2 regions of the Coralloluteibacterium thermophilum genome follow, and region 2 is predicted to be linked to the other one. Evidence: predicted binding sites of a transcription regulator. Region 2 holds the regulator's gene; the other holds the start of a gene.
The links. The regulator FliA, encoded in region 2, starts transcription of late flagellar genes. The targets are predictions, from matches to a motif close to TAAAGTTTNNCNNNCNNNGGCCGATAA.
Positions count from the first base shown of each region.

Region 1: ACFO3Q_RS13165 (chemotaxis protein) is a predicted target of FliA. The motif match lies at 3,915-3,941, and genes of this name have one in related genera.

Region 1 covers NZ_JBHSGG010000037.1:407-7,841, forward strand. Annotated here, with positions in the region: gene flgE (flagellar hook protein FlgE) at 1-931, opposite strand, end outside; gene ACFO3Q_RS13150 (flagellar hook assembly protein FlgD) at 962-1,624, opposite strand; gene flgC (flagellar basal body rod protein FlgC) at 1,639-2,046, opposite strand; gene flgB (flagellar basal body rod protein FlgB) at 2,108-2,509, opposite strand; gene ACFO3Q_RS13165 (chemotaxis protein) at 2,968-3,906, opposite strand; gene flgA (flagellar basal body P-ring formation chaperone FlgA) at 4,012-4,662, shown strand; gene flgM (flagellar biosynthesis anti-sigma factor FlgM) at 4,736-5,038, shown strand; gene ACFO3Q_RS13180 (flagellar protein FlgN) at 5,038-5,385, shown strand; gene ACFO3Q_RS13185 (ATP-binding protein) at 5,433-6,668, shown strand; gene ACFO3Q_RS13190 (LysM peptidoglycan-binding domain-containing protein) at 6,705-6,962, shown strand; gene aceK (bifunctional isocitrate dehydrogenase kinase/phosphatase) at 7,193-7,435, shown strand, end outside.
Region 2 covers NZ_JBHSGG010000007.1:81,044-88,478, forward strand. Annotated here, with positions in the region: gene ACFO3Q_RS03870 (ParA family protein) at 1-642, opposite strand, end outside; gene motD (flagellar motor protein MotD) at 644-1,564, opposite strand; gene ACFO3Q_RS03880 (flagellar motor protein) at 1,578-2,318, opposite strand; gene ACFO3Q_RS03885 (chemotaxis protein CheA) at 2,326-3,984, opposite strand; gene ACFO3Q_RS03890 (protein phosphatase CheZ) at 4,010-4,633, opposite strand; gene ACFO3Q_RS03895 (chemotaxis response regulator CheY) at 4,630-5,022, opposite strand; gene ACFO3Q_RS03900 (RNA polymerase sigma factor FliA) at 5,037-5,786, opposite strand; gene ACFO3Q_RS03905 (MinD/ParA family protein) at 5,783-6,664, opposite strand; partial or broken gene flhF (flagellar biosynthesis protein FlhF) at 6,654-7,435, opposite strand, start outside.

The sequences.
Region 1 (7,435 bases), on a different contig from region 2:
CGGCGCCGTTGGTGTAGCGCGCGAAGACGACCCCGTCCTGGCCGACGTCGATGCTGATCAGGCGGCCGGCGCCGTAGCCGTTCTGGCGCAGTTCGTTGAGCGCGAACTTTTCTCCGAACTGGGTCGAGGCGCCGACGTCCAGGGTGAGGTTCAGCGCGCCGGCGCCGTTGGTCGGGGTGTAGGCCGGCAGGACGATGCGCCCGTCGGCGGGCTCGACCAGGGCGCCGCTGTCGGAGTAGCTGAGCGTGGTGGCGCCGCCGACCTGCTGGTCGTCGATGGTGGTGTAGATCTGCCACTCGTTGGCGGTGTCGGTCTTGACGTAGTAGAGCGTCTGGATGTGCGCGACGCCCAGCGAGTCGTAGACGGTCAGCGAGCGCGCCTCGTTGAAGGTGTTGGCGTCGGTCGGGTCGAAGGGCGCGACCGAGGGCGCGTCCGCGTTGGCCGGCAGGTTGGTGCCGACGGTGACGAGGTCGGTGGTGCGGGGCGCGCTGTCGTCGGTGGACAGGCGCAGGTCGCCCATGCGCGCGGCATCGAAGCCGCCCTGGGCGTTCGGGGGGAAGGCCTGCAGGCGCTGCCCGGTCGGGGTGACGACGTAGCCGTCCTTGTCCGCCTGGAAGTTGCCGGCACGGGTGTAGGTGGTGGCGCCGTTGTCGGACAGGGTGAAGAAGCCCTGCCCGCTGATGGCCAGGTCGAGGTTGCGGTCGGTGAACTCGACGCTGCCCTGGGCGAACTGCTGCGCCACGTTCAGCAGGCGCACGCCGGCGCCGATGGCATTCTGCGACAGGCCGTACGTGGACACCGCGAACACGTCGCCGAACTCGGCGCGCGACTGCTTGAAACCGGTGGTGTTGACGTTGGCGATGTTGTTGGCGGTGACGCCCAGGTCGGCGTTCGCCGCATTCATACCCGACAGCGAGGTGCGGAAGCTCATGGGTTCTCCTGGTGTGCTGGCGGCTGCGGATCAGCCGATCTTGCGGACGGCCGCCAGCTTCACCGCGCCGATGCCGGCGAGGTTGAGCGACAGCCCCTGCGAGGTGATGGACACGCTCTCGACCTTGGCCGAGAGCGTGGGCGCGAGCATCGTGGCCGCGTCGCCGCTGCCCTGGGTGGCGGTGATGGTGTAGGTGCCCGCGCCCGCCGGCTGGCCGTCGTCGCCGAGGCCGTCCCAGGCGAAGGGCACCTGGCCCGCGCCGGTGGCCTCGATGTTCAGGCGACGCACGAGCCGGCCGGTGCCGTCGGCGATGTCGATGGTGATCGGGCCGGCGCCGGTGGCGGTCAGCTCGCCGGCGATGTCCGGCCGGGCCGGCGTGGTCACGGTGCTGCCGTCGACCAGGGCCTCGTGGCCGACGAGGGATGCGGCGCGCAGCGCCTGGTCCGATTCCATCACGCTCGCCATGGCGCCGAGGGCGACCTGCATCTCCTGCGTGCCCTGGACCTGCGCGAACTGCGCCATCTGCGCGACGAAGTCCTGGTTGCTCACGGGGTTCAGCGGGTCCTGGTTCCGGAGCTGCTCGGTGAGCAGCCGCAGGAAGTCGGCCTGGCCCATGCTCTTGCTGTTGCCCGCATTCGGCGGCGCGCCGAGCCCGAGGCTGGCGTAGGGATTGGAAGTATCGACCGTGGTCATGGCAGGAGGGTCCGTCAGCGGCCGACGTTCAGGGTGGCCAGCGCCAATTCCTTGGCGGTATTGAGCACCTCGACGCCGGCCTGGTAGCCGCGCGAGGCGGAGATCAGGTCGACCATCTCGGCGACCGGGTCGATGTTCGGGGCGTACACGTAGCCGTCGGCGTCGGCGAGCGGATGGCCGGGCTCGTAGCGCTTGACCGCCTCGGCCTTGCTCTCCTCGACACGGGTCACCTGCACCCCGGTCAGCGACGGCTGCTGGGCCATGGCCACCGCGGCGAACACCGGCTGGCGCGGGCGGTAGGCGCCCTCGGCGGTCGAGGCGACCGATTCGGCGTTGGCGAGGTTCGAGGCGATGGTGTTGAGGCGCATCGACTGCGCCGACATCGCCGAACCGGCGACGTCGAAGATGGGCAGCGAACTCATGGACGGGCTCCCTGGTGCGGGTCGCGGTGGATGCGGAAGGCAGCGGTCACGGCGCGCGCGCTCACTGGCCGGTGATGGCGGTCAGCAGGCCGCGCACCTTGCCCTCGAAGAACGACAGGCTGGCGCGGTATTCCAGCGCGGCGCGGCCGTAGGCGGCCTGTTCGACGCCGGTGTCGACCGTGTTGCCGTCGAGGCTGGGCTGCAGCGGCGCGCGCTCGAACACCGCGCTCCCCGCCGGCATGCCGAGCGGGTCGAGGTGCAGCGCGCGGGTCTTCTCCAGCCCGCCGGCCGGCTGCGTGCCGGCCATCGCGCTCTGCAGCGCGCGGGTGAAGTCGAGATCGCGCGCCTTGTAGTTCGGCGTGTCGGCGTTCGCGAGGTTCGACGCGATCAGCTTCAGGCGCTGCTCGCGCAGGCCCAGCGCCTCGCCGTGCACTCCGTACGCCGATGAAAAGGGAATCGCCATGTCGCCCCCTCGGGTTGGACCAGTGGTGGCCCGGATGAGGCAAGGGGCGTGCCAGCTTTGGGTGGAGCGGGAAGGGGGAGGCGGGAATCGGGAATGGGAGGGGCCACGGGCGCTGACGGCTGCGGCCCGCATGAGGCGCTACGGAGAAGAGCGCGTCTGTCGAGGCGGCTCGGACGCTCCGCCACATCCAGGCCGCGCCATCGGGACTGAAGTCGCTCCTACAGCGACAGCTCCCATGAAGTGGGGTCGCCAATCGGAGATCGATATCGGAACCGCGTCCCCACCAAAGTTCCCCGTAGGAGCGACTTCAGTCGCGACCGGTCGAAGCGCGCGACGGAACGGCAACGAAGGGTGTCGCAGCGCCGTTGCGACGCGCTGCGAAGAAGGGCGACCGCAGACCGGAACGACCTCCAGGTCCCGCTTCCCGATTCCCCCTTCCCGCTTCAGCCCCCAGCCCCCTACGCCGCCTCCAGCACCGTCATCAACCTCTGCATCACGTGCGCGCCGAGTTCGCTGGCCGAGTACTTGGCGACGAAGGCGTCCGCGCCGACGCGCTCGACCATGGCGTTGTTGAACACGCCCGACAGCGAGGTGTGCAGGAGCACGTAGAGACCGGCGAGGGCAGGGTCGCGGCGGATCTCGGTGGTGAGGGTGTAGCCGTCCATCACCGGCATCTCGATGTCGGAGATGACCATGGCGTAGTGCGCCACGGGATCCTCGCCGGCGGCGACCATCCGCTTGAGGTGGTCGAGCGCCTGGCGGCCGTCGGACATCACGGTCGCGGCCACGCCGAGGTGTTCGAGCACCTGGCGGATCTGGCTGCAGGCGACGCGCGAGTCGTCCACCACCAGGATCTGCAGGTCGTGGCCCTCGGGCAGCGCGACCGGCTCGGCGAGCTGGGTCACCAGGCGGTTGTCGGAGAGTTCGGCGAGCACGCGCTCGACGTCGATGACCTGGATCAGCTCGCTGCCGTAGCGCGCCACCGCGGTCAGGTAGGTCTGGTCGCCGCCGATCTCCGGCGGCGGCGAGACGTCCTCCACCGCGATGTTGACGATGCGGTCCACCGCGCTGACCAGGAAGCCCTGCACCGAGCGGTTGAACTCGGTGACGATGAGGTAGCTGGGTTCCTCGGCGGACGCGAGCCGCTCGGGGTGCGAGATCGACGCGCCCAGGTCGAGCACGGGCACCGAGCGCTGGCGCACGTCGGCCACGCCCACGAACTGCGGCGGCAGGCGCGGCAGCCCGAACAGCGGCGGCCGGCGCAGCACTTCCTGCACCTTGAACACGTTGATGCCGAACAGCTGGCAGCCGCCCAGGCGGAACAGCAGCAGGGCCAGCCGGTTGTGGCCGGCGAGCCGGGTCCGCTGGTCGATTCGGTCGAGCAGGTCGTGGCGCATGTCCGGCAAGATCGGCCCGGGCGCGCGCAACTTGAGCGGGGCGCGGGCGGTGCCGCGGCACGCGGCTTGCACCCTGCCTGCCGTCCCGTCCACGGCAGGCATCCGATGTTCCGTACCGCATTCCTCGCAGCCCTCTTCCTGCTGGCCCTGCCGGCGGCGGCCATGGAGTTCGAGCCGGTCGCGTCGATCCGCGCGGCGGCGCTGGCCGCGGTCGCCGGCGGCGCCGATGCGGAGGCGCAGGTCGATCCGGCCCTCCGCCTGCCGCGCTGCGCCAGCGGCCTGAGCGGCGAGGCGGCGAGCGCCGGCACCGTCGAGGTGCGCTGCGGCGACGCCAGCGGCTGGCGCCTGTTCGTGCCCGTGCGCGTGCGCCGCAGCCAGGACGTCCTCGTGCTCACCCGCAGCGTCGGCGCGGGCGAGGTGGTGACCGAGCGCGACTTCGTGGTGGAGCGCCGCGACGCCGCGCGCATCGTCGGTGCTGCCCTCGCCGATCCGTCGGCCGCCATCGGCCGCAGCGCGCGCCGGACCCTGGCCGCCGGCAGCGTGATCGGCAGCAACGACCTCGTCGCCCCGCGCCTGGTGCGCCGCGGCGACCAGGTGGTGCTGGTCTCGCGCGACGGCCCGATCGAGATCCGCATGCAGGGCAAGGCGCTGGGCGACGCCGGCATCGACGACCGCGTCGCGGTCGAGAACAGCTCGAGCCGGCGCGTGGTGCAGGGTCGCGTCTCGCCGTCGGGTGAGATCATGGTGGGTCGTTGATGCGGGCACGTCGCGCTAAAGTCTTGACGCAGGCCGCCGATACCCGGTTCACCTCGCCAGAGGATCAACGATCATGAGCAACAAAATCGAAGGCGCCGGGATGCCGAACATCTACCGTCTCGCCTCGGTCGCCGGCCCGGGCGTCGAGCGTGCCGGCGCCAACCGCGACGCACCGGTGGCCGCCAGGCCCGATGCCGACAGCGTGCGCCTGAGCAGCGAAGGCAGCAGCCTGCAGTCGCTGCAGCGTCAGGATGTCGGCGCCCCGTTCGACGGCACCCGCGTCGCGGCGCTGCGCGCGTCGATCGACGACGGCAGCTACACCGTGAACCCGCGCCGGATCGCCGACGCCATGCTGGCGTTCGAAGGCAGGACCTGATGGAGGCCGGCATCGCCAGCGCGGCCAGCCTCGATCGGCTGGCCGAGGCCCTCGCGGCCGAGCGTCGGGCCCTGCTGGAGCACGACGTGGACGCCCTGCTGCGCGCCACGGAGGCCAAGCTGGCCGCGCTGCGCGCGGTGGAGGCCGAGCCGCAGCCGGCCGACGCCGGGGAACGCGTCCGCGCCCTGGCCGAGCTCAACCGCGCCAACGGCGCGCTGCTCGCGCGGCGCCGGCGCGAGGTCACCTGGGCGCTGCGCCACCTGGGCCGGGTCGATGCCGCGCCGGGCTACGACGCCCGCGGCGTCGCCGGCGGCGGCAGCCTGCCGCGCGCGCTCGCCGTCGTCTGAGGCCGCACGCGGGGCCGGTGCCGCAATCGGAGGCTAGACTCCGGGGAATGAGCACGCCCGCCCTCGTTCCTGCCCTGCACGCCTTCGTCGAATCGCTCGACGACGCCGTCGTCCTCTTCGACGCGGACCACCGCTGCGACTACGCCAATCCCGCCGCGCACGCGCTGGCGCGCCGGCTCGGCGCCGCCGACGGCGATCTCGCGCCGCTCGCCAGCCTGGTCCCGGAACCCGGCGCCGCGCCCTGCGTCCGGGTCTCGGCGCTCGGCACCGGCGACGGTCCGCTGACGCTCCGGGTCGCCGCCCACCTGCGCACAGACGTCGAAGGACTGGCGCTGATGGTGCGCGACGTCAGCGAGGACACCGCCCGCCAGGCCGACCTCGAACGCCGCCACGCCGAACTCAGCCGCAACTACCTGCAGGTCGCCGGCGCCCAGGAGATCCTCCTGCAGTCGGAGAAGATGGCCTCCATCGGCCAGCTCGCCGCCGGCGTCGCGCACGAGATCAACAACCCCATCGGCTACGTCCACTCCAACCTCGGCACCCTGCAGGACTATCTGCGCCGGGTGTTCAGCCTCATCGAGAACTACGAGCGCGCGCTCGGCGATGCCGACCCCCGCGCCTGGCGCGCCGAGATCGCCGAGCTGCGCCAGAAACTCGACATCGACTTCCTCGCCCAGGACCTGCCCGAGCTGCTGGCCGAGTCGCGCGAGGGGATCGAGCGGGTCACCAAGATCGTCCAGGACCTCAAGGACTTCTCGTACTCCGGGCGCAACGAGCCCTTCCGGGCGGTGGACCTGCACAAGGGCCTGGAGTCGACCCTCAACATCGTCTGGAACGAGCTGAAGTACAAGGTCACGCTGGAGAAGCACTACGGCAGCCTGCCGCCGGTCGAATGCCTGCCGTCGGAGCTCAACCAGGTGTTCATGAACGTGCTGGTCAACGCCGGCCAGGCGATCAAGGACCGCGGCACCATCGCGCTGACCACCGGGGTCGACGGCGACGAGGTGTGGGTGAGCGTCAGGGACAGCGGCGAGGGCATCCCCGAGGACGCCCTGCCGCGGGTGTTCGATCCCTTCTTCACGACCAAGCCGGTCGGCCACGGGACGGGGCTGGGGTTGTCGATCTCCTACGGCATCGTCGCCAAGCACCACGGCCGCATCGAGGTCGCCTCGACGCCGGGCGCCGGCACCACCTTCCGCATCGTGCTGCCGATCCGCCAGCCCACGGCGGCCGCGGACCGAGCGGCGGCGCCGTCACGTCGCATTGGCCCGGACGGCGCCTAAAGTCGGGCATCCGCAGACGCCCGACCGGAGGCCGCCATGCCCGACCCCGACAAGCCCGAGCAGATCCCGGACAAGTCCGACGTGCTGTCGAGCGACAACCTCAAGGACCAGGGCTCCGCCTACACCGGCGTGGGCTACACGGTGGTGGAAGGCGACACGCTCGAAGGCATCGCTCGCGCGCACTACGGCGATCCCGACGCCGCCCAGCACATCCTCACCGCCAACCGCGAGGTGATCGGCGACCCGCGGGCGCTGAAGCCGGGGACCGTGCTGACGTTGCCGCACAGGGGGTGAGGCGGGAAGCGGGAATGGGGAATCGGGAACGGGAGGCGGGCTGCTGCGGCCCGAAGCAGCGCTCTTCGGTCGTTGCGCAGCGTTGGCAACGTAGCGCTACGGCAGGGCCGGATCGCCCCCCCGGGTCCCCATTCCCGATTCCCGACTCCCGCTCCACCCCGGGGCGCTACCGTAGGGCCGGATCGCCCTCCAGGTCCCCATTCCCGATTCCCGATTCCCGCTCCACCCCAATGACCACCGCCGCCGCCATCGCCGCGCTCCTCGTCGACGCCTTCGCCGACTACGACGCGCGCTTCGGCGACATCACGCGGCGGGCGCAGCGGCGTTTCGCGCAGTGCGACTGGGCCGGTGCGCGCGCCGACGCGGTGGCGCGCATCGACCTCTACGAGGAGTGTCTGGCCGAGACCCTGGCGCGCCTCGACGCGCGCTTCGGCGAGCGCATCCGGTCGCACATGCTGTGGCGGCAGGTGCGC
Region 2 (7,435 bases):
GATCGGGATCTCGGCATCCCACACCTTGGCCCCGGGCCGCCCGCGCATGGCGGCAAGGCTCTCCTGGGCGACGCGCGTGCGGCGGTCGTGCAGGGTCGGCAGCACGAAGGTCGGCAGGGCGCTGCCGCGCGAGCGCTCGATCATCTGCGCCGTGCGCAGCATGCCGTCGAGGCCGTGCAGGGCCAGCGGCTCGGTCTGGGTCGGCACGATCAGCCGGTCGGCCGCGGCCAGGGCGTTGACCATCAGCAGGCCCAGGGTGGGTGCGCAGTCGAGCAGCACGTAGTCCCAGCGCCCGGCGTCGCGCGCCAGCGCCTGCGAGAGCGCGCGGCCGAGGCCGGGCTGGGTGGCGCTGCGGCGCTCCAGGGTCGCCAGCGCGGACTGCGCTGGCACCAGGGCCAGGCCCGCCAGGGCGGTCGGCCGGGCGAGCGCGGCCAGCGGCTGCGGCGGGTCGGCGAACAACTCCAACGTGCCCTGCGGCGCCGGTTCGGCCGGCACCCCGTGGGCGCGGCTCAGGGAGGCGTGCGGGTCGAGGTCGATCTGCAGCACCTGCGCGCCCTGGCGCGCCAGCCAGTAGCCCAGCGCCAGCGTGGTGGTGGTCTTGCCCACGCCGCCCTTCTGGTTCGCGATGGTCCAAACCTGCATGTCAGCCTGCCTCGGAATCGGTGGAAACCGGCACTTCGCCGGCGTGCAGCGCGGGACTGTCGCGCGACAGCCCCTCGGGCTCGGCGAGGATCACCAGCACCACGCGGCGGTTCGCGTTGCGACCTTCGGGCGTGGCGTTGCTCTCGCGCGGGCGGAATTCGCCCTGCCCGACCACGGCCATCCGGTCCTGCGCGACGCCCTGCACGGCGAGGCTGTGCACGACGCTGGCCGCGCGCGCCGCGGAGAGTTCCCAGTTCGACGGGTACTGCGCGGTGCTGATCGGCACGTCGTCGGTATGCCCCTCGACGTGCACGTCGTTCGGCACCTCGGCGAGGATCGCGCCGAGCCGCGCGATGGTCTCCAGCGCGGACAGGCTCAGCACCGCCGAGCCGCTCGGGAACAGGATGTCGCTCTTGATCTCGACCTCCAGCCACAGCTGCTCGCGGCGCATGACCACCAGGTCCTCGCGCACCAGGTCCTCCAGCGCGGCCTGCAGGCGCGCGGCGATGCTGCGCAGCTGCTGCTGCGCGCCGCGGTACATGAAGCGCTCGCGGTCGTTGCTGGGGATGGACACCGGCAGGTAGGCGGGCCTGCGCTCCGCCAGCTGCGGGCCGTTGGCCGCGCGCATGCTCGGCGAGAGGCGGATGGGATTGGCGCGCACGCCCAGCGGCACCGGGCGCACGTGTTCGGGCGACACCTCGGCCGGCGCGACCGGCCCGACCTGGATCGGCTGGATCGAGCGCGGCGAGCCGCCGAAGGCCTCGGACAGCGAGTTCGACAGCACCCGGTACTTGCCCTCGTTGAGCGAGGAGATCGCGTACATGACGACGAAGAAGGCGAGCAGCAGGGTCAGCAGGTCGGCATAGGGGATCGCCCACGCCTCGTGGTTCTGGTGTTCCTCGTGCCGTTTCCTGCGCGCCATGGCCGTGGCGCGCTCAGTTCAGGTAGCCGGCGAGGCGCGCTTCGATGTTGCGCGGGTTCTCGCCCTGCGCGATCGCGATCAGCCCCTCGATCATCATCTCGCGCTCGCCGGTGCGCTGCTCGACGAGGCCCTTCAGCTTGTTGGCCATCGGCAGGAACATCAGGTTGGCGGCGCCGATGCCGTAGATCGTCGCGGTGAAGGCCGCGGCGATGCCCTGGCCGAGCTTGCTCGGATCGGCGAGGTTCTGCATCACCGACATCAGGCCCAGCACCGCGCCGATGATGCCGAGCGTGGGCGCATAGATGCCCATGCCCTCGTACACCTTGGCCGCGGCCAGGCCCTGGCTCTCCTGCGCGCCGACCTCGACCTCCAGCATCTGCCGGATGGCCTCCGGCTCCATGCCGTCGACCAGCATCTGCAGGCCCTTCTGCACGAAGGGGTCGGTCTGCTGCCGCACCTCGGCCTCGAGCCCGAGCAGGCCCTGCTTGCGCGCGACGTTGGCCCACTCCACGACCTGCGCGAGCTGCGCCTCGCGCGAGGAGGCCGGCGGGCTGAACACCCACGACGCCATGCCGAGCGCGCGCTTGAGCGTCGCCATCGGCGTCTGCAGCAGGATCGCGGCGACGGTACCGACGATGACGATCACGAAGGCCGCAGGCGACCACAGTCCGGCGATGCCGGCACCCTTGAGGATGCTGCCACCGACCAGCGCGACCAGCGCGAGCAACAGACCTGCGAGGCTGAGAACGTCCATGGCGAAGCTATCGGCGCGCGGGGGTCGAACTTGAGTCGCCGCCGATCCCGTCGACGTCGAGGATCAGCGCGAGGCTGCCGTCGCCGATGAGGGTCGCGCCGGCGTAGCCCTGCAGTCCGCGCAGCGCGCGCGGCAGCGGCTTGATGACGATCTCCTCGCGCCCGCGCACCGCGTCGACGACCAGGCCGAAGCGCGCGTCGCGTCCCTGCAGCACGACGATGGTGAGCCCCTCGGTCTGCACCTCGGGCAGTTCCAGCCAGTGGCGCAGGTCGACCAGCGGCAGCGGCCGCTCGCGCATGTCGAGGGTGGCGCGCCCGTTGATCCAGCGCCGGTCGGACGGCTTGCAGCCGATCACCTCGACCACGCGCGCCAGCGGCAGCGCGTAGACCGCGTTGGCGCACTGGATCAGCAGGGTCGGCAGGATCGCGAGCGTCAGCGGCACGCGGATCAGGAACCGGCTGCCGCGCCCGATCTCGGACTGGATGCGCACCTCGCCGGACAGCTCGCGCACCTTGGACTGCACCACGTCCATGCCGACGCCGCGGCCGGACAGGTCGCTGACCTGCGACTTGGTCGACAGCCCGGCGAGGAACACCAGCTGCAGGCATTCCTCCGGCGTCAGCCGCGCCGCGGTCTCGTCGTCGATCAGGCCGCGCTCGCGCGCCTTGGCGCGCAGGCGCTCCGGGTCGATGCCGGCGCCGTCGTCGCGCACCTCGATGGTGACGTGGTCGCCCTCCTGCACGGCGTTGAGGTAGACGTTGCCGGCGCGCGGCTTGCCCAGGCGCGCACGCAGGTCGGCGGACTCGATGCCGTGGTCGATCGCGTTGCGCACCAGGTGCACCAGCGGATCGGCCAGGGTCTCGACGAGGTTGCGGTCGAGCTCGGTGTCGACGCCGTCCATGTGCAGCTCGACGTCCTTGCCCAGGCTGCGCGCGACGTCGCGGGCCAGCTTGGGGAAGCGCGCGAACACCCGCCCCACCGGCTGCATGCGGGTCTTCATCACCGCCGACTGCAGGCGGCTGGTGGCGATGTCGAGCGCGCCCACGGCGCGGTCGAGCTGGTCGTCGCGCAGGCTCTCGCGCAGGGTCTTGAGGCGGTTGCGGGCGAGCACCAGCTCGCCGACGAGGTTGACGATGGTGTCGAGCCGGCGCGTGTCCACGCGCACGGTCACTTCCGGCGGCTCGGCCTGGGCCGGCGCCTCGCCGGCCTTCGCCTTGGCCTTCGGCCGGGGCGCCGCCTTCGGCGCGGGCGCGGATGCGGGCGCGGCGGCCACGGCGCCGCCGCCGGGCCGGATGGCGCGGAAATGCGCGACCACGTCCTCCGGCGGATCCGGCAGCGGGTCGCCCGCGGCCAGCGCGACGAGCATGTCGTTGACGCTGTCGATCGCCCGCTGCGCGCCGTCGAAGTCGGCCGCGTCCAGCACGTGGGCGCCGTCGCGGACGATGTTGAGCGCGTCCTCCACGGCGTGGCACAGGCGCACCATCGGCGGCAGGTCGAGGAAGCCGGCGCCGCCCTTGATGGTGTGGAAGGCGCGGAAGACCGCGTTCAGCAGCTCGCGGTCGGTCGGCGCCTGCTCGAGCGCGACCAGCTGCTCGCCGAGGCGGTCGACGAGTTCCTGGGCTTCGACGATGAAGTCGGCGGCGATGTCGTCGTTGACGGCGCTCATGCGCGCACTCCGGATGGCGCGGGCCTCAGAGGCCCAGCGCGGACAGCAGGTCGTCCGCGTCCTGCTGGGACACGGCGTGGTGGTCGAGGCCGGGCACGGCCGGGCCGGCGAGACCGCCGCGGCGATGCTCCTCGGGCGGCAGGCCGAGCGCGCCGAAGCCCTCGTGCACGCGGCGCACGATGGCGGCGACGCGGCGGATGGTCTGGCCGGTGAGGTCCTGGAAACTCTGCGCCAGCGACATCTCCGAGAGCTTGCCGCGCAGGGCCTCCAGCGCCGCGCGCTGCTCGTCGTCGAGCGGACCGCCGGCGACCCGCTCGATCAGGCCGCGGCTGTCCTCGACCAGGTCGAGGGTGCGCAGGCTGGCCTCCTCGGTGGTGCGGACCACGTGGTCCAGGCGGTCGCAGGCGTCGGGCAGTTCGGCGGCGGCCGCATCGACCGCGGGCAGCTCGCCCAGCGCCTGCCCGAGCTCGCGCGCGATGCGGCTCAGGCTCTGCACCATCGACGCGGCGCGCCAGGCGGCCAGCGCCTCGACCTCGCCGCGCAGGCCCACCTCGTCCCCGCGCGCGACCGCGTCCAGCGCGGACTGCAGGCGCTGGGCGAACTCGGCGCGGTCCACCACCGGATGGCCGGCTGCTGCGACCTCGCTCATGCCGCGGCCCCCATGCGCTCGAAGATCTTGTCGAGCTTCTCCTTGAGCGTGATGGCGGTGAACGGCTTGATGATGTAGCCGTTCACCCCGTTCTGCGCGGCCTCGATGATCTGCTCGCGCTTGGATTCGGCGGTGACCATCAGCACCGGCAGCATGCGCAGCTGGGGATCGGCGCGGATCGCCTTGAGCAGGTCGATGCCGGTCATGCCCGGCATGTTCCAGTCGGTGACGACGAACTCGATGCCGCCCTGGCGCAGCACGGTCAGGGCGCTGGTGCCGTCGTCGGCCTCGACGGTGTTGGTGTAGCCGAGATCGGCGAGGAGGTTCTTCACGATGCGGCGCATCGTGGAGAAGTCGTCGACGATCAGGATTCGCATGTTCTTGTTCACGTACTGCTCCGGATTCATTCGTTGTCGAGGTCGTCGTCGATGCCGCGGAACGGCGCGAGGCGGCCGCGCAGGCGCAGCATCGCCTGGCCGTGGATCTGGCAGACCCGCGATTCGCTCACGCCGAGCACCGCGCCGATCTCCTTCAGGTTGAGCTCCTGCTCGTAGTACAGCGACAGCACCAGGCGTTCGCGCTCGGGCAGGCCGTCGATCTCGGTCGCGAGCAGGGCGGCGAACTCCTCGCGCTCCAGGGCGCGTTCCGGGCTCGGGCCGCCGCCGCGGATGTCGGGCAGCTCGCCTGCGTCCTCGACGTGCGCGTCCAGGCTCAGCACGTGCCCGCGCGCGGCGTTCTCGACCAGGCGCAGGTAGTCGGGCAGCGGCATCTCCAGCGCGGCGGCGACCTCCTGCGGCTGCGCGGCGCGACCGTTGGCCTGCTCGATGCGGTGGATGGCCGCGGCGGCGGCGCGCGCGCCGCGGTGCACCGAGCGCGGCACCCAGTCGCCGCGGCGGATCTCGTCGATCATCGCGCCGCGGATGCGGATCGAGGCGTAGGTCTCGAAGCTCGCGCCCTGCTCGGCGTCGAAGGCGCGCGAGGCCTCGATCAGGCCGAGCATGCCGGCCTGGATCAGGTCGTCGACCTCGACGCTGGCGGGCAGGCGCGCGGCCAGGTGGTGGGCGATGCGCCGCACCAGTTCGGCGTGCTGCTCGATCAGGGTGCCGGGGCTGGGACGGGCCGCGGCGCGGTATTCGGCGGCGGGAGCGATCATGCGGCGACGCCTCCGGCGATCATGCGTTCGACGAAGAATTCGAGGTGCCCGCGCGGCGCGCTCGGCGGCTGCCAGCGCTCGATGCGCCCGGCGAAGTCGCGGAAGGCCCGGGCCGAGGGGCTGGACGGGAAGGTCACGGTCACCGGCGACTGCCGCTGGACCGCGCGGCGCAGGTATTCGTCGTAGGGCACCGCGCCGAGGAAGCCGAGCGTGACGTCGAGGAACTTGTCGGTGACGCGCGCCAGCTTGTCGTAGAGCTGGCGCCCCTCGGCGACGCTGCCGACCTGGTTGGCCAGCACCTGCACGCGCTCCACGCCGCGCTCGCGCGAGAGCACCTTGATCAGGGCGTAGGCGTCGGTGATCGACGCCGGCTCGTCACAGACCACGACGATCACGTCCTGCGCGGCCTGGCAGAAGGTCAGCACCGCGTCGTTGATGCCGGCGCCGGTGTCCACCAGCAGGGTGTCCACCGGGCGCTCGATCTCGGAGAAGGCGCGGATCAGGCCCACGTGCTCGGCCGGCGACAGCTCCGCCATGTGGCGCTTGCCGCTGGCGGCCGGGACGATGCCGAGCCCGTGCGGGCCGTCGAGGATGGTGTCGGCCAGCGCGCAGCGGCCGGCCATCACGTCGGCCAGGGTGAAGCGCGGCGACAGGCCGAGCATCACGTCCACGTTGGCGAGGCCGAGGTCGGCGTCGAGCAGCAGGGTCTTGCGGCCGGCGGCGGCCAGGGCCACGCCCAGGTTCACCGAGACATTGGTCTTGCCGACCCCGCCCTTGCCGCTGGTCACCGCGATGACCCGCACCGGCGGGCGCGCGAGGGCGGCGGCCTGTTCGGGGACGCGCACGCCGTCGCGCGGGGGATGGATCTCAGGCGACATGCGCGGTCTCCGGTTCGTTGTGGGCGTCGGCGGCGCGACGCAGGGCATCCAGGCGCAGCACGATGCGGTGGGCTTCGGCGCGCTGCAGGTCCTGGGGCACGTTCTGGCCGTCGGCGACGAAGGCCAGCGGCAGGGCATGGCGCACCAGCACCGACAGCGCGGCACCGAGGCGGCCGGTCTCGTCGACCTTGCTCAGCACCACGGCCTCCGGCCCGACGCTGCGGAAGCGGCGCACGGTCTCGTCGAGGTCGGCGGGATGGGCGTTGGCCGGCAGCACCAGCAGGCTGCGCACGCGATGGGTGTCGCGCAGCCACGACAGACGGGTCATCAGGGCACGGTCGCGCTGCGACAGGCCGGCGGTGTCCACCAGCACCAGGCCGTAGTCGGACAGGCGCTCCAGCAGGCCGACCAGGGCCTGCTCGTTGTCCGCCTCGAACACCGCCATGCCGAGCAGGCGGCCGTAGGCGGCGAGCTGCTCGCGGCCGCCGACGCGCACGGTGTCGGTGGTCACCAGGGCGACGTTGCGGGCGCCGTGGCGGGCGGCGTAGCGCGCCGCGAGCTTGGCCAGCGTGGTGGTCTTGCCGGCGCCGGTCGGGCCGATGAGCGCGACGATGCCGCCCTCGTCGACCGGGTCGTAGTCGGTGATCGCGAGCTTCTTGGCCAGCAGGCCGAGCATCAGGCCCTTGGCGCGGGCCGGCTCCATGTCGACCGGGATCTGCGCGGCGACGACGCGCGCGAGGTCGATCTCCACGCCGTAGTCGGACAGGGTGT